3 regions of the Arthrobacter sp. B1I2 genome follow, and region 1 is predicted to be linked to each of the others. Evidence: riboswitches for the same ligand, from Rfam matches in the RefSeq annotation. Region 1 holds a riboswitch; each other region holds the start of a gene.
The links. Region 1 has a riboswitch for S-adenosylmethionine ahead of QFZ57_RS02150 (cobalamin-independent methionine synthase II family protein). Riboswitches for the same ligand answer to the same signal wherever they lie in the genome.
Positions count from the first base shown of each region.

Region 1 (5,454 bases):
GGGCTACCACCGGGGACTGGACTCGCTGCGCCGCAACGGGTGGCGCGGCGTCGGCCCCATCCCCTGGGAGCACGAGCCGAACCGCGGGTTCCTGCGCGCCCTGTACTCCCTTGGCCGGGCTTCCTCGGCCATCGGCGAAGCGGACGAGCCGGAACGGATCGAGAAGTTCCTGAACGACTCCGATCCCACGGCGAAGGCAGCCATCGAGGGCCAGTAAGGCCTCAAACACTTAAATAGACGACGGCGGGCCGTCACCTTTTTCAGGAAAAGGTGACGGCCCGCCGTAGTTCGTTTAAGGCGTCAGCTATGCTTTCCGGGCGATCCCCGTGCGCGCCATGGCGTCGGTGTAGGCTGTGCGCATGTCCTCGAGGTATTCCTCCTGGCGGGCCGGGGAACCGGCGAAGGCGCGGCCGCTGAGGGAGCGGACCTTGTAGGTCTTCAGGCCGCGGCGCCAGAGGAGCGGCACTTCGGTCTTCAGCAGCAGGTTGGCCAGGCGGTTGGCCTCAGTGCCGTGCGCCACGATGACCGAGGCGCGGGGCACCAGGGCCAGGAACTTCAGCAGCGGCTTCAGGCCCGCCTGGATCTGGTCCGGGGTGAACTTGCCGTTGGCTTCGCCCGGGACGTGCCAGGGGTGGACGTTCCATGGCATGACGAACTCAGGGCGGAGGGCCAGCTTCCACTGGATGCCCAGCATGCGGGTAGCGGCATCCTGGTCCCCGGGGGTGATGAACCCGGACGGGTCCATCTCGCCAATGTTGGAGAACAGGCTGATGATGCGGCATTCGTCCACATCGTGCATAGGGTCCACGTAGGGCACCACGGTTCCGGGCTTGGCCTCCTGCAGGGAATCACACAGCTCGTTGACGGCGGCCACGCTGGGTTCGTAGCGGCGGCTCAGGAGCTGTTCGTGGAATGTTTCGGGGGCCAGGGCTGTCATGAAGGGCTGGTTCTCCTGCGGGGATTGGGTGTTGCTGCCGCCGCGGAAAATGGGCGCACGATCACGCACCACATCCGCAGTGGTTGAAATGGGGTGGACCAACTCCTGGTCGGCCTGTTCCAGTTTAGCAAGCCATGGGAAGCGAAACGCCGGCAGCCCCTTCCGGTGATGGAAGGCACAGCCGGCGCCCGGGTGTGGAGAGTGGGTTACCAGAGGCGCTTGGAGGCCCGGCGTGCGCCCTCGCCCAGTGCCTCCAGCTTGGCGAAGGCGATCTGCGGGTGGACACGGCCGCCCAGGCCGCAGTCAGTGGAGGCGATGACGTTCTCCCGGCCCACGACGTCGGCGAAGCGGACAATGCGGTCCGCCACCAGGTCCGGGTGCTCCACCACGTTGGTGGCGTGCGAGACGACGCCGGGAATGATCACCTTGCCCTCGGGCAGCCTGGTGTCCTCCCATACCCGCCATTCGTGTTCGTGGCGGACGTTCGCGGCTTCGAAGGAGTATGCCCCGGCGTTGATCTGCAGTACCGACCCGATGATGTCGGCGAACGGGATGTCCGTGGTGTGCGGGCCGTGCCAGGAGCCCCAGCAGACGTGCAGCCGGATCTGTTCCTGGGGGAGGTCGCGAAGTGCCCAGTTGGTGGCTTCCACCCGCAGCTGGATGAACTTCAGGTAGTCCGCCAGGGCGGGCTCGGGGTTGATCTGGTCCCAGCTTTCGGCCAGGGACGGGTCATCAAGCTGGACTGTGAGGCCGGCGTCGATGATCGCCTTGTATTCCTCCCGCATGGCATCGGCGCAGGCGTAGACGAGTTCCTCATCGGATTTGTAGTACTCGTTGGCCACCCGGGCGCACGAGCCGGGGGAGAGGGACGCCACGAAGCCGTCCGTGAGGCCGGCCGCGGCGAGCCCGGTCTTCAGGTTCCTGATGTCCGAGCCAACGAGATCTTGGCCCGTGTAGGTCAGGGGGCCGGCGATCTTGGGCTGGGCGACGCTCTTGCGGTGGGTGAGGATGCCGGAGGAGGGATCGTTGTAGGCCTCATTGAAGGCCTGCCGGTCCCGCCGGTCGGGGAAGGAGGTCAGGACCACCCTGCCGGGGGACGACCGCCGCACTTCGGCATCGGCCCAGCGGTCAACGTTGGTGGGCTCCAGGCCGCCGAGCCGGGCGAAGGAGTAATTCCACCACGCGCCGTAATCCACGGAGCTGGACATGGTGTGCCCGTACTCGCCGTCGTTGGGGATGTCGATGCCGAGATCCTTCTGGCGCTGCACTACGTCCACCACGGAGGCTTGAAGGAGTTCCAGGAATTCCGGGGTGATGCCGTCGGCTTCCTTGGCAGCGTTGGCCGCGATGAGTTCCGGGGTGCGGGGCAACGAGCCGGCGTGGGTCACGCGGATGTGGTCGGTGTTCTGGGACATGCTGGAATCTTCCTTTCCATCGGTCCTGGCAGTAGCACCTTCGGGCAGGAGTGATGACTCTGATCCCGTGGTTGCTGCGGCGTCATCGAGCCAGGTCTCTCGGCCGCTCCGGATGGTTCACTTTCACCTAAATCGAGATGCCCGTATCCGGGCAAATTCGCGGCCCTTTATGTCGCTCCCGGTTGGCTCGCCGCCCACCCTCTCCAGGGGGCCACGAGTAGGCTTACAGGTATTGTCCAGCCCATTGACAGGTTTCGTTAAGATTGGTTGGCTGTTTGTCACAGGCCGCAATGGGGGACACGGCGGCTGACCGCACCTGATTCACTCGAAAGAGGTAACGCACTGTGATGAAATCCTTCAGGACCCTTGCCGTATCCGGCGTGCTGGCGCTCGCCGTGGTGGCAGGACCCGCGCCGCTCGCCAACGCCGTGGGCGAAGGCCCCGCCTACGACGGCAACGGCCAGATCACCACCACCAAGCTGGCCACCTACGACCAGATGGTTTCCTTCCTGAAGGACCAGGACGCCCGCCAGCCGGCCATGGAGCTTGAGGTCATCGGCCAGACCGTCAAAGGCCGCGACATCCACCTGGTCAAGTACATCTCGGACCCTGCCAAGCCCACCATCCTGTACCTGACCCAGCAGCACGGCAACGAACAGCTCACCACCGAGGGTGCCCTCGAGTTCGTCAAGCACCTGGGCACGGGCAAGTCCGCAGGCATCCTGGACGGCGTGAACATCCTGGTTGTCCCCATGCTCAACGCCGACGGTGCCATGGGCGACGTGAATTTCTCCCTTGACGACTACCTGGCCAAGGGCGACCGCAACATGACGCGGTACAACGCCGAAGGGGTGGACATCAACCGGGACCACGTGGCCAAGGTCCAGCCCGAGACCCAGGCGCTCCACAACAACGTGATGCGCAAGTACCGCATTGACTACATGATCGACCTGCACCACCAGGGCACCCGGGCCGAGCGGGACGGCAAGCTGGTGTCAGGCTCCATCCTGTACCCCACCACCCCGAACGCCGATCCCGACGTAGTCGAAAAGTCCAAGCAGCTCGGCGCCGTGGTCTTCAACAACGTGGACTCCACCGGCTGGGGCCACCTGGGCAAGTACCAGGGCGGCAGCGCCGAGACCATCAGCCGCAACGGCATCTCCGTGGAATACGGCATTGCCACCCTGCTCTTCGAGATGCGCGGGATGTCCGACCACTACCTGGACGGCTATGCGCTGGGGCAGCGCAGCAACGGCTACCTGATCAAGCAGACGGTCACCACGCTGACGTCCACCGCCGCGGCCATCGCGGACGGATCCATTGCCGACGCCGACACCTCCTTCTGGGACACGCTAGCCGAGCAGACGTCGCGGCCCGCGGGGGAAGCCGAGGACGAGTAGGCGGGCTGGCTCCGCCGCGGTCCTTTTTGCGGAACGGGCCGCGGCGGGCCACAACAGTGGTCAAAGTGCCCATCGGCTAAACTTGGGTGGTAAGAGCCCCGGAACTCTTCCTTCGCCCTGCCGTGCTGCGGCCGTGCGGAGGCCGGTATGTTCGGGGCATTCTCATGAACGGCGCTGCATGGGCCGCCACCTGGTGGCAGGACCCGGGCAGCCCGAACGAATGGGGGAGGATCCCATGCCAGCAATTGTGATCGTAGGAGCCCAGTGGGGCGACGAAGGTAAGGGCAAGGCCACCGACCTGCTGGGTGGCCGTGTCGACTACGTCGTCAAGCCCAACGGCGGCAACAACGCCGGGCACACTGTCGTCGTAGGCGGTGAAAAGTACGAACTCAAGCTGCTGCCGGCTGGCATTCTCAGCCCCAACGCGGTTCCCATCATCGGCAATGGCTGCGTGGTGAACCTTGAAGCCCTCTTCCAGGAAATCGAGGGCCTGCAGGCCCGCGGCGCCGACACCTCAAAGCTGCGCGTCTCCGCCAACGCCCACCTGGTGGCCCCGTACCACCAGGTCCTGGACAAGGTGACCGAACGCTTCCTGGGCAGCCGGGCTATCGGCACAACCGGGCGCGGCATTGGCCCCGCCTACATGGACAAGGTGGCCCGGCTGGGCATCCGCGTCCAGGACGTCTTCGATGAGTCCATCCTCCGGCAGAAGGTGGAAGGCTCGTTGCGCCAGAAAAACGAACTCCTGGTCAAGGTCTACAACCGCCGCAGCGTTGTGGTGGACGAGATCGTGGAGTACTTCCTGTCCTTCGCCGAGCGGCTCCGCCCGCTGGTCATCGACAGCACACTGGTCCTGAACACCGCGCTGGACGAAGGCAAGGTGGTCCTGATGGAGGGCGGCCAGGCTACATTCCTGGACGTGGACCACGGCACCTACCCGTTCGTGACCTCCTCCAATCCCACCACAGGCGGCGCATCCGTCGGCTCCGGCATCGGCCCCACCCGCATTTCGCGCTCGATCGGCATCATCAAGGCGTACACCACCCGTGTTGGTGCAGGCCCGTTCCCCACGGAGCTCTTCGACGAGATGGGCGTCTACCTGCAGAAGACCGGCGGCGAATTCGGCGTCAACACCGGCCGCCCGCGCCGCTGCGGCTGGTACGACGCCGTGCTGGCCCGCCATGCGTCCCGCGTGAACGGCTTCACGGACTACTTCGTGACCAAGCTGGACGTGCTCACCGGCATCGAGCAGATCCCCGTCTGCGTTGCCTATGACGTGGACGGGGTCCGGCACGACGAGATGCCCATGACCCAGACCGAGTTCCACCACGCCAAGCCCATCTTCGAGTACTTCGACGGCTGGACCGAGGACATCACCGGTGCCCGCACCCTCGCGGACCTGCCGGAGAACGCCCGGAACTACGTGCTGGCGCTGGAGAAGCTCTCCGGAACCCGGTTCTCCGCGATCGGCGTGGGCCCGGACCGGGACCAGACCATCGTGGTGAATGACCTCATCAACGACTAATATGTGGGCCCACGCCCGCAGGGTTCCCTGGCCGAGCTTGCGAGGCTAGGGAGCGGGTGGGGATTACGACGGCGGCAGGCCACCTTTGCAGGTGGCCTGCCGTCTTGTTTGTGCTCGAGTGGAAAGCAATTTACACAGGCTTAACCCGAACGGTCTTGTGAGGCCGCCGGTGCACCG
Region 1 covers NZ_JAUSYC010000001.1:471,494-476,947, reverse strand. The annotation lists gene QFZ57_RS02160 (DUF3151 domain-containing protein) at 1-217, shown strand, start outside; gene QFZ57_RS02155 (uracil-DNA glycosylase) at 305-937, opposite strand; gene QFZ57_RS02150 (cobalamin-independent methionine synthase II family protein) at 1,144-2,352, opposite strand; SAM riboswitch class I at 2,366-2,471, opposite strand; gene QFZ57_RS02145 (M14 family zinc carboxypeptidase) at 2,700-3,752, shown strand; gene QFZ57_RS02140 (adenylosuccinate synthase) at 3,988-5,277, shown strand.

Region 2 (5,454 bases), 2.2 Mb from region 1:
GGTGTCCAGCTGGTTCCAGACCAGGCCGAGGGTTCCGTACGGCCGCAGGACGCGGGCCAGTTCGGTGCTTGCGGCCGGGGCGTCGCACCAGTGCCACGCCTGGGCAACGGTGACGACGTCGAAGCCGGCATCGGGCAGGCCTGTCGCCTCGGCAGTCCCGGGCACAGCCGTGGCAGCGGGGTAGTGTTCCTTGAGCTGGGTGAGCATGTCCGCGGAGGGGTCCACGGCCGTGACTGCCAGTCCCATGTCCAGCAACAACGCGGTGAATTTCCCGGTACCGGCGCCGGCGTCGAGGGCGTCATGGGCTCCGGCGGGCACCAGCCACCGGGCCGACTCTTCAGGGTAGCCGGGCCGGACGCGCTGGTAGTGCCTGCCGCCGTCCTGGAAGCTCTGTCCGAGCTCCCGGCGCCGCCCGTGATCGAGCTTGGGGCCACCCCGAACCACCCCTGGCCTCCTTCAGTCAACGCCTTGCGGTACCTTCCGAATCTACCGCATCCGCTGGACTTCTCAGTCGTCCGTGCAGGGGGCAGCGCCGGCCGTTCCCGGCGTGTTGGGGGCCCAATGCGGGTAGGTACGGGAATCGTTGACGGGTACCCAGCGGCCGGCGTCCACCACATAGTCCCATCCCAGTCCGTTGCTGCGCAGCGTCCGGATGCCGGCGAGCAGGCGCTCTGCATCCTCGAGCCGTGAGCCCACCCCGAAGCTTGCGCGGAGGGAACCGGATGGCAGGCCCAGGCGCTTCAGCAGGGGATGCGCGCAGAAGCGCCCGTCGCGCAGGCCCACACCGTGCTCTGCCGAGAGGTAGGCCGCCACCAGTCCTGCGTCGTAGCCCTCAACGGAGAAGTTGACCACGCCGATGGTGTCTGTTTCCGGGTTGGTGTCCTTGAAGATCTGGTGGACCGTGACGCCGTCGATGCCCTGGAGGCCCTCCACCAGGAAGGACCGGATGGCGGACTCGTGGGCATGCCAGCGTTCCTGGTCCAGTCCGGCGATGACCTGGGTGGCACGGGCAAGGGTTGCGGCCCCGAGGACGTTCGGCGAGCCCCCCTCGTGGCGGGCCGGTCCGGTGGCCCAGCTGACGCCGTCGAGCCGTGCTTCCTTGACGGCGCCGCCGCCGGCCAGGTGCGGGACGCCTGCGTCCAGCCAGTCGGGGCGTCCCACCAGGACGCCGGCGCCGAAGGGCGCGTACAGCTTGTGGCCGGAGAAGGCGAGATAGTCGACGCCGTCCGCGCTGATGTCCACCCGGCGGTGCGGGGCGAGCTGGGCCGCGTCCACCACGATCCGTGCCCCATGCTGGTGGGCCAGGGCGGCCAATGCACGGATGGGGAGGATTTCGCCGGTGACGTTGGAAGCGCCGGTGACGGCGAGCAGGCTGACGCCGCCCTGTTCCAGCTCGGCGCGGACGGCCTCAAGGGTGCCGGTGAGCGTGTCCGCGGCAACGATGCTGCGGTGCGGGACGCCCTGCCACGGCAGGAGGTTGGCGTGGTGTTCGATGTCCAGGTAGAGGACGTCGCCGTCGGGGCGGCCATCAGTCACCGGCAGGCAACCTGCCAGCAGGTTCAGCGAGTCGGTGGTGTTGCGGGTGAAGATGACCGAATCATCCGGGCGGCCGCCCACGAAGTCGCGGACGATGGTGCGCGCGTTCTCATACACGGAGGTGCTGATCTGGGAGGCGTAGCCGGCGCCGCGGTGGACGCTCGCGTAGTAGGGCAGGATCTCGTTCAGGTAGGCGGATACCACGGACAGTGCCGGGGCGGAGGCGCCGTAATCGAGGTTGGCGTACCGGACGTGGCCACCCGAAATCAGGGGCGCCTGGATCTCGGCGCCGGTGACGGCAGCGAGCGGCCGGCCGGCAACGGCCTGGCGTGCACCAGAAACGGCGGCTTCGGCAGTGACGGGCTGGGGAGATACGGTGGCAGTTGTCACAGAGACCTCACTTGGTTACAGGACTCCGGCATAGGGGAATCCGCGCTTGCCGTATCCGCTCCGGACCGGCCTGGTCGTCACCCGGGGCACCCCACCGCGAATGGAGGGTTGCCGGCCAGCAAACCGGGGTTTTGCGCTGGCACTCGTGACCTGCATAAAAGCGTAGGACATGGGGCGGCCCGGACTGAAGCCGCGGCAATTGTTAAGGGCTTTGTTACGCACTGCCGAATAAACGACGCCGGACACCTCCCCTGGAAGGCGTCCGGCATCGCAATATTCGTTTTCGCGGCTATTTCACGGGGAGGCTGCGGCAGTTACAGCAGATCATCCAGGTAGGGGTTGAGGCGGTGGAGCACCTCTGAGTGCAGGATCGAGTTCGTGGCCAGGGCGTTCCCGCCAAACGGGCCGTCCTCGCCTTCGAGCGAGGTGAACCGGCCGCCGGCCTCCACCACGATCGGCACCAGGGCGGCCATGTCGTAGAGGTTCAACTCCGGTTCGCAGGCGATGTCCACCGAGCCTTCGGCCACCATGCAGTACGACCAGAAGTCCCCATAGGCCCGGGTCCGCCAAACGTCCTCGGTGAGGCCGAGGAAATCATCCAGGTTTCCGCGTTCCTTCCAGCCCCCCAGGCTGGAGTAGGAGAGGGAGGCGTCGGAGAGTTTCGACACGTCCGACACGCGGAGACGGGTGGCTGCGGCAAGGGACCGTCCCATGTAGGCGCCCATGCCTTTCGCGGCCCACCAGCGCTTCCCAAGGGCCGGGGCGCTGACCACGCCCACCACCGGCTCGCCTTCGTCGACGAGGGCGATCAGCGTGGCCCAGACCGGAACGCCGCGGACGAAGTTCTTGGTCCCGTCAATGGGATCGATGATCCAACGCCGCGAACCGTGGCCGGTGCTGCCGAATTCCTCGCCCAGGACGGCGTCGCGGGGGCGTGAGCGGGAGAGCTGGCCCCGGATGGCTTCCTCGGCGGCCTTGTCGGCGTCGGTGACCGGCGTCAGGTCCGGCTTGGTCTCAACATGGAGGTCCTGTGCCTTGAAGCGGCTCATTGTCTGGTCATCCACGGAGTCGGCCAGGACATGGGCCAGGCGCAGGTCATCGTTGTAGCTCGAAGCGGGTTGGATCATGGTTCCAAACTACCGTCTGCGGACGCTTCTGCCGGGAGAACGCGTCAGTTGACGCTGCCGAGCTCCTTCGTTTCCTGTGCTTCCATCCTTGGGTCCGTACCGAGCAGCCGCCGCAATGATGCCAGCCGGGCCGCGCCCGTGGGACCTGCGTGTCCGCCCGCCACCCAGTCGTCGAGGCCGCAGTCCACCGCGGTTGCCGTGTGCTTGCAGCCCCGTTCACACTTCTCGATGCCGGGGGAGAGGTCCGGGAATGAGCGGAGGATCCGGTCCGGGTCCACATGCGCCAGGCCAAAGGAACGGATCCCGGGGGTGTCGATGATCCAGCTGCCGGGCGGCGCGTCTGCCAGCCGCAAGGCAAGCGCGGACGACGACGTGTGGCGGCCGCGTCCGGTCACAGCATTCACTCCGCCGGTGGCCCGCTCGGCGCCGGTCAGCGCGTTTACCATGGTGGATTTACCGACGCCGGAGTGCCCGAGCATCACGGTGACCTTGCCGTCGAGGTGGGCGCGCAGGGCGGCCACCGCCGCGCTGTCCAGCCGGGCCGAGAGGCCGTCGTCGGAGCGCGCGTCGATTCCCGAGGCCAGCGAGTCCGCGGTCCGGCTGATGATGACCGGGAAGTCCAGGTGGGTGTAGTTGGAGAGCAACTCCGCGGGGTCCTTGACGTCGGCCTTGGTAACCAGCAGGATCGGTTCGATCCCGGCGTCGTAGGCGGCCACGAGTGCACGGTCGATAAACCCTGTGCGGGGCTCCGGGTTGGCGGCTGCCACCACTATCACCAGCTGGTCGGCATTGGCCACCACCGCCCGCTCAACGGGGTCCGTATCGTCGGCGCTGCGGCGCAGGAGGGTGTGGCGGTCCTGGATCTTCACCAGCCGGGCCAGCGTGTCCGGGGCCCCGGACACGTCTCCCACGAGTGAGACGAAGTCGCCCGCAACCACGGGCGAGCGGCGAAGCTCGCGGGCACGCGCCGCAATCACCACGCGCTCGTTTGCCGAGTCCTCGCCCACCACCGCCGTGTACCGGCCGCGGTCCACGGTGATGATCCGCCCGGTGACGGCGTCGTCATGGCTGGGGCGGTCCTTCGTGCGGGGTCGGGAGCCTTTCTTGCTGGGGCGGATGCGAACGTCCGATTCGTCCCAGGAATCAGTGCTCCGCGCCACTGCCGCGCCCCTCCGGTCCGGTGACGGACGCAGTTCCCTGGGCCAGCATGTCTGCCCACAGTTGCGGGAAGTCCGGCATGGTCTTTGCGGTGGTGGCGATGTCCTCCACCTGCACGCCGTCCACTGCCAGTCCCAGGATTGCGCCGGCTGTGGCCATGCGGTGGTCCGCGTAGCTGTGGACGACGCCGGCGTGCAGCGGGGCGGGCCGGATCACCAGGCCGTCGCCGGTTTCTTCGGCGTCGCCGCCGAGCCGGTTGATCTCCGCCACCAGCGCCGCTAGCCGGTCCGTCTCGTGTCCCCTCAGGTGGGCGATCCCGCTGAGCCGGGAGGGGCCCGTAGCGAGGGCACACAGTGCTGCCACCGTGGGAGCCAGTTCACTGGTATCAGCGAAATCGCCGCCCTTGATCTCCGGGCCGCCGGTGACAGTCAGGACGCCGTCAGCCAGGGTGACGCTGGCGCCCATGCTGGCCAGTATATTGCGCCAAAGGTCACCCACCTGCCGGGTTTCCGCCGGCCAGTTGGGGATCCGGACCGTACCCCGTGAGGCCAGGGCCGCCGCCAGGAAGGGACCTGCATTGGAAAGGTCCTGCTCGATCCGCTGGTCCAAGGCACGGATGGGGCCCGGTGCCACCACCCAATGGTTGGGAACGGAGTCGTCAACCGACACGCCGGCACTCCGCAGGACGGCCACCGTCATATTGATGTGGTCCAGGCTGGGGACGGGCTTACCCACGTGTTCCAGGTGCAGGCCCTCGTCGAACCGTGCCCCCACCAGGAGGAGGGCGGAGACGAACTGAGAGGAGGCGCTGGCATCGATCACCAGGTGGCCGCCACGGACCGCGCCCGTGCCTTCCACCACGAAGGGGAGCGACGACGGCGCGCTGCCATCTTCCGCGGAAACGGCCACTCCCAAGGCTTTGAGGGCCTCGATGATGGTTCCCATGGGCCGGTTGCGGGCATGGGGATCGCCGTCGAACACGCTGGCTCCGCTGCGGAGCGCCGCCAGCGGCGGGACGAACCGCATGACGGTACCCGCAAGTCCGCAGTCGATCCTGGCCAGGGACGCCGGCGCCGCAGCCGGCAGCGGAACCACCTCCAGGTCAGGCCCAAAGGCGCCGTCCCCAGGCACTTCGGTGATGACGGCACCGAGCTGCCGGAGCGCGTCGATCATGAGGGCGGAGTCCCTGGAATGCAGGGGCGCCCGCAGCCGGGACGGCCCCTCCGCAAGGGCTGCCAGGACC
Region 2 covers NZ_JAUSYC010000001.1:2,629,136-2,634,589, forward strand. The annotation lists gene QFZ57_RS12280 (class I SAM-dependent methyltransferase) at 1-444, opposite strand, end outside; gene QFZ57_RS12285 (aminotransferase class V-fold PLP-dependent enzyme) at 508-1,926, opposite strand; SAM riboswitch class IV at 1,964-2,077, opposite strand; gene hisN (histidinol-phosphatase) at 2,241-3,053, opposite strand; gene rsgA (ribosome small subunit-dependent GTPase A) at 3,098-4,213, opposite strand; gene aroA (3-phosphoshikimate 1-carboxyvinyltransferase) at 4,197-5,454, opposite strand, start outside.
Region 2: it holds a riboswitch for S-adenosylmethionine, as region 1 does, so the genes downstream of both, QFZ57_RS12285 (aminotransferase class V-fold PLP-dependent enzyme) here and QFZ57_RS02150 (cobalamin-independent methionine synthase II family protein) in region 1, are expected to answer to the same signal.

Region 3 (5,454 bases), 930 kb from region 1:
TGAGCTCATGGGAGATATCCCGGTACGTGTCCTCCACCGCCCGCATCTTGTTCACGATGTCCGCGCCCAAGAGCATCACTGACACCTCCAGGTTCAGCGAGAACGACCGCATATCCATGTTGCTGGAGCCCAGGACGGCCACCTCGTCATCGATCGTGAAGTGCTTGGCGTGCAGCACGAACGGTGCCTTGTACAGGTAGATCCGCACGCCGGCTTCCAGGAGGGCCTCGTAGTAGGACCGCTGTGCGTGGTGGACCAGGAACTGGTCGCCCTTCTCCGAAACGAACAGCTCCACGTCAACGCCGCGCTGGGCCGCCGTGGTGATGGCGTAAAGCAGTGAGTCGTCGGGCACAAAGTAGGGACTGCAGATGGAGATCCGGTGCTGCGCGGAGTAGATAAGCGTGTTGAAGAGCCGGAGGTTGTTTTCCGTGATGAACCCCGGGCCGCTCGGCACCACCTGGGCCGTGACATGGCCGGGCTCGGGATTCGCCGGGAGCTGCAGCTGGTGTTCCAGGGATTCGTCGGTCTCGCTCAGCCAGTCGGTGGCGAAAACGACGTTCAGGGTGGTCACGATGGGACCGCGCAGGCACGCCATCAGCTCCACCCATTCACGGCCGGCTTTGCGGTGGCGCGGGTTGTTGTAGGAGGGCTCGATCAGGTTCTGCGATCCCGTGAAGGCAATCTCGCCGTCCACCACCATGATCTTGCGGTGGTTGCGCAGGTCCGGCCGGCGCCACTGGCCATGGATGGGCAGCAGCGGCAGCATCCGCTTCCACTGGATCTTGCCGGCCCTGAGCCGCTTGAGCAGCTTCCGGTAGCCCTTGATGCGCAGCGTGCCGATGTGGTCGAACAGGAGCCGCACTTCCACGCCCCGTTCGGCGGCTTCCTCCATGGCGGTAAGCAGGTCATTGGTGATGTGGTCCGAGCTCATGATGTAGAACTCCGCGTTGACGAATTTCTTCGCCTTCCGCACGGCGTTCGTCATGTCGAGGATGGAGTCGGGGTAGCCGGGGATGAGTTCCACGGAGTTGTTGTCCACCATGGGCAGCGAACCCAGGGTGCGGTTGAGCTCAGCCGCGGACTTTACCCATTCCGGGCCGGGGTAGGAGCTTTCCACGTCAGAGAGCGCGCTGAGCCCTGCCCGCACCCTCTCGTTGACCTGCTCCTGCTGCGCACGCCGCCGGCTGGACAGCTGGAAGTTGCCGAACAGCAGGAACAGCACGATGCCCACGAACGGGATAAAGAAGATCCCCAGCAGCCAGGCCATGGCCGTGGTGGGGCGCCTGTTGCCGGGGATGATGCCGAGGGCCAGGACCCGGATGACAAGGTCGGCGAAGCCCAAGAGCACCACAACCCACGTCGGCGCGGTGCCGGCAAGCGAAAAAGGCCACAACACGTCAATAACTCCCGGGGATATTCGGCTCCGGGGGACGGTTTCCGGCCCGGGCACTCCGCCCAGCTTATCCGCGGTGCCGCACTAAGCTGGTGCCATGACCTCTCCAGCCCCCGTGGTTCTCGTTTTCCTTGACCCCGCTTTCCCCGACGGCAGGGTGGCCGATGCCGCCAAGCCGCAACTGCTGGTCACGGACCTGGGCGTTACGCGAGGCGACGGGGTCTTCGAGACCATGCTGGCCGTGGGTGGAACCGTGCGGAAGATGCAGGCCCACCTGGACCGGCTTGCCGGCTCCGCCCGGGCGCTGGACCTGGACATCCCGGACCAGGACGTGTGGCGGAGTGCCATTGCGGCTGCCGTTGCCCGGCACCGGTCGGAGAACCCGCCGGCAGACGCTGCGGCAGATGAACTGGTGGTCAAACTGGTGGTGACCCGCGGCGTGGAGGGTGCGCCCGCCCCCACCGCCTGGGTACAGGCCTCGCCGCCAGGGGCTGCCGGGCGGCGGCAACGGGAAACGGGCATTGATGTCATCCTCCTTGACCGGGGCTACGACAGTGACGTGGCCGAACGGGCGCCCTGGCTGCTCCTGGGGGCCAAGACGCTCTCCTACGCCGTCAACATGGCAGCGCTGCGCTACGCGCACAAACAGGGCGCCGACGACGTCATCTTCACCTCCTCAGATGGCCGGGTGCTGGAAGGCCCCACGTCCACAGTGCTGATGGCGCATGTGGAAAAGTCCGACGACGGCACGACGGTGAAGCGCCTCATCACGCCACAGCTGGACAGCGGCATCCTGCCCGGGACCTCCCAGGGTGCGCTCTTCGCTGCAGCCAAGGCGGCGGGCTGGGAGCTGGGCTACGGCCCGCTTGAGCCGCAGGACCTTCTGGACGCCGATGCAGTCTGGCTGATCTCCAGCGTCCGGCTGCTGGCGCCGGTGAACCGGATCGACGGCAAGGAGATCGGTGCCCCGTCCGTCCAAAAGGAACTGACCACCGAATTGAGCGGACTTTTCGCCGGCATCCATTAGTCCGCGACGGGCAGGGCCACCCCTTTTGCCGTCCCGGCATCACCCGTAAGGTGTGCAGCATGGACTCGCAAAAGCTGCCGATCGAGAAATTGTCCTTTGACGACTGCTGGGACCTCCTTGCCAATGACATCGTGGGCAGGCTGGCCATCGTGGTGGACGAACATCCCGAGATCTTCCCCGTGAACTACGTTGTCCACCTGCGCAGCATCTTCTTCCGCACGGCGCCTGGCTCCAAGCTCTGGGGCGCCAGGATGGAGCGGCCGGCGGCGCTGGAAATCGACGGCTACGATCCCGCCACCGAACAGGCCTGGAGCGTAGTGGTGCGGGGCGATACCGAGATCGTCGAGGACCAGACTGTCAAGGATGCCGTTGACAGCCTCGGCCTGGAGCCGTGGCAGCCCGGCGAAAAGGCAAACTACATCAGGCTGAACGCCAAGGCATTGACCGGCCGCAGGTTCCAGGTGAACCGCCCGGACATCTGGAACACCCGCCTCCAGGACCAGCGCAGGGCGTCATTCGAATAGCACCGCCCTGTAAACCAGGTTCAGCGCGGCCCGTCAGCCTCTGGAAACCGAGGCCTGCCGTGACAGCTGCGCTTCCAGCCCGGAGAGCAGGATGGTGAGTCCCTGGTCAAGCTCCGTGGCGCCGTCATACTCAGCCAGCGCCGGCGCCAGGGCACGCAGCCGCGGAAACTCCGTGGCGGGCAGGCGGTGGAGCCCCAGGCGCAGCAGCACCTCGTTCTCTTCCGGGTCCACCACGTATTCCTGCAGTTCGTTCAGGATGTGCCCGTAAAGGAAGCCGTAGTAGGCGCGGTAGACATGGAGCGCATCTGCCGGTTCGAACCCTGCTGCCACCAGCAGGGACAGGATCTGCTCAAGGGGCCGCAGCGTGCCCAGCGGACGCAGGCCCAGCGGCGTGGAAAGGGGCCGGGTCACCAGCAGGGGGACCACGTTGGGGTGCTGGAGTGCCAGGGTCCGCAGATCATGGGCGATTTTCCGCAGCTGGGCTTTCCAGTCAGGGTCGTCCGGATGAACCCCGAGCTGATTCAGTACCAGCTCGGAAACACCGTCCAGCAGTGCGGCGCGGTTCTCGGCATAGCGGTAAAGACTCATCGGGTCCCGGCCAAGCTCCTGCCCCAGGCGGCGCATGGTCAGCGCATCCAGCCCCTCGGCGTCAACCAACTCCAGGGCCTTGGCCAGCACGACCTCCCTGCTCAACCTCGTTTTAGGCCTGCCAGGCCCGGAAGTTTTGGCGGAAATCATTGGTTGGGTCCTCGCTGCCTGCCGTCACCGTGGGGTGATGATTCGAGACGGTTGCCTCACTTGTAGTCTACGGGTAAAGTCTACAGCGTAGAGAAGCGCTGACACCGCTGATGGCCCCGATGCGTTTGACGGGACACGACCTATAGATCCGATGGCCACCGTGCAGGGCCTCGGATCTGCTGCTGTAGCCGAACGGCGGCGCCGCGCACCTAGCGAAGGGAGCCGTCATGGCACATTCGCAGTTCGATACTTTTCTTAACGAAGCCACCTACCCCGACCAGGCATCCGATTCCAGCCTGGACCGCGACCGCCTTTACGGGCTGTACACCAGCTGGTGCTTCATCAACGAGCAGACGCCCGGCACCGAGTCCAGCTTCTGGGAAGCCATGAAATACCGGATTTCGCCGCGCCGCAACGGGCTTCGCATGAAGGGCCCGGCCGCTGCCGACTACATCCTGACCAGCTACCCCGGCCTTGTATAGGGTCCGCCTGGGCTTGCAGGAGGCCGCCGGGTAACGGTGGCACATGATCAAATGCTGCGGCACGCACGTGCCGCAGCATTTTTCATGCCTCCCCGGTAAGAACCCTATCGCCTTGCCATCAGCTCAATTACGGAACATGACGGCGGCGGCGGTGCGGCTTGGCGCGGCAGGTGTTACGTTTTTGGGGAGTAATGAGTACCGGTGTGAAGCCCTGACTGGCCGGTCGGCAACCCTCCCTTTCGCGGCGGGGTGCCTCAGGTGAATACTCGGCATATCGACCGATTCGAGCTGCAAGCGTGAGAGAAGGAGATCCGTCGTGTCCGACGCGCCCGTCCCTGAAGAAAAACTGTCCTACCGCCTGATCACGGGCCCGGACGACCGTGCCTTCTGCGAGCGGATCTCCGCCGCACTGGCTGAGGGCTATGTGCTGCACGGCAGTCCGGCGGCCACGTTCAACGGCACCCGCGTGATCGTGGCGCAGGCAGTGGTCCTTCCGGCTGCGATCGCCTCGGCTGACGCGGCGGTGGCCACTGCGGTGGATGAGCTGGATGCTGAGTTTGAGGGCGAGTTCGACGGCGAGGGCCACGCGTGAGCTACGCAGGGGACCTGACGCCGCAGGAAGCGTGGGAGAAGCTGGAGCAGGGCGCAATCCTGGTGGATGTCCGTACCGAGGGCGAATGGGCCCACATCGGCATCCCGGACACCAAAGCTACGGACAATGATCCGCTGTTCATCCAGTGGACCTTCCCCGGCGGCATTCCCAATCCGGACTTCGTGAAGGACCTCAAGGAGCAGGCGCCGGAGGACCCGGGCGCCGAGTTGGTGTTCCTGTGCCGGTCCGGTGCCCGTTCGGTTGCGGCTGCCACCGCCGCCACGCAGGCCGGCTTCACGTCCTACAACGTGCTGGAAGGCTTTGAAGGCGAGCCGGACCGCTACGGCGAACGCACCGTCAATGGCTGGAAGAACCGCGGCCTGCCCACCAACCTCGGAAAGAACTAAGTGGCTTTCAACCAAGACGCCCCCGGCTGGAACCCCGACACCCAGGCCGTCCGCGGCGGGCTGGACCGCACCAACTTCCAGGAAACGTCCGAGGCAATCTTCCTGAACTCCGGCTTCGTCTACGAATCCGCCGCAGCAGCTGAACGCGCCTTCACCGGCGAAGACGAGCGCTTTGTCTACTCGCGCTACGGCAACCCGTCCGTGGCCACCTTCCAGGAGCGGCTTCGCCTCCTTGAAGGAACGGAAGCGTGCTTCGCGACGGCGTCGGGCATGTCCGCGGTGTTCACCGCG
Region 3 covers NZ_JAUSYC010000001.1:1,406,310-1,411,763, reverse strand. The annotation lists gene cls (cardiolipin synthase) at 1-1,396, opposite strand, end outside; gene QFZ57_RS06540 (aminodeoxychorismate lyase) at 1,491-2,420, shown strand; gene QFZ57_RS06535 (pyridoxamine 5'-phosphate oxidase family protein) at 2,480-2,944, shown strand; gene QFZ57_RS06530 (TetR/AcrR family transcriptional regulator C-terminal domain-containing protein) at 2,978-3,682, opposite strand; gene QFZ57_RS06525 (hypothetical protein) at 3,910-4,164, shown strand; SAM riboswitch class IV at 4,352-4,467, shown strand; gene QFZ57_RS06520 (DUF1737 domain-containing protein) at 4,481-4,756, shown strand; gene QFZ57_RS06515 (rhodanese-like domain-containing protein) at 4,753-5,163, shown strand; gene QFZ57_RS06510 (O-succinylhomoserine sulfhydrylase) at 5,164-5,454, shown strand, end outside.
Region 3: it holds a riboswitch for S-adenosylmethionine, as region 1 does, so the genes downstream of both, QFZ57_RS06520 (DUF1737 domain-containing protein) here and QFZ57_RS02150 (cobalamin-independent methionine synthase II family protein) in region 1, are expected to answer to the same signal.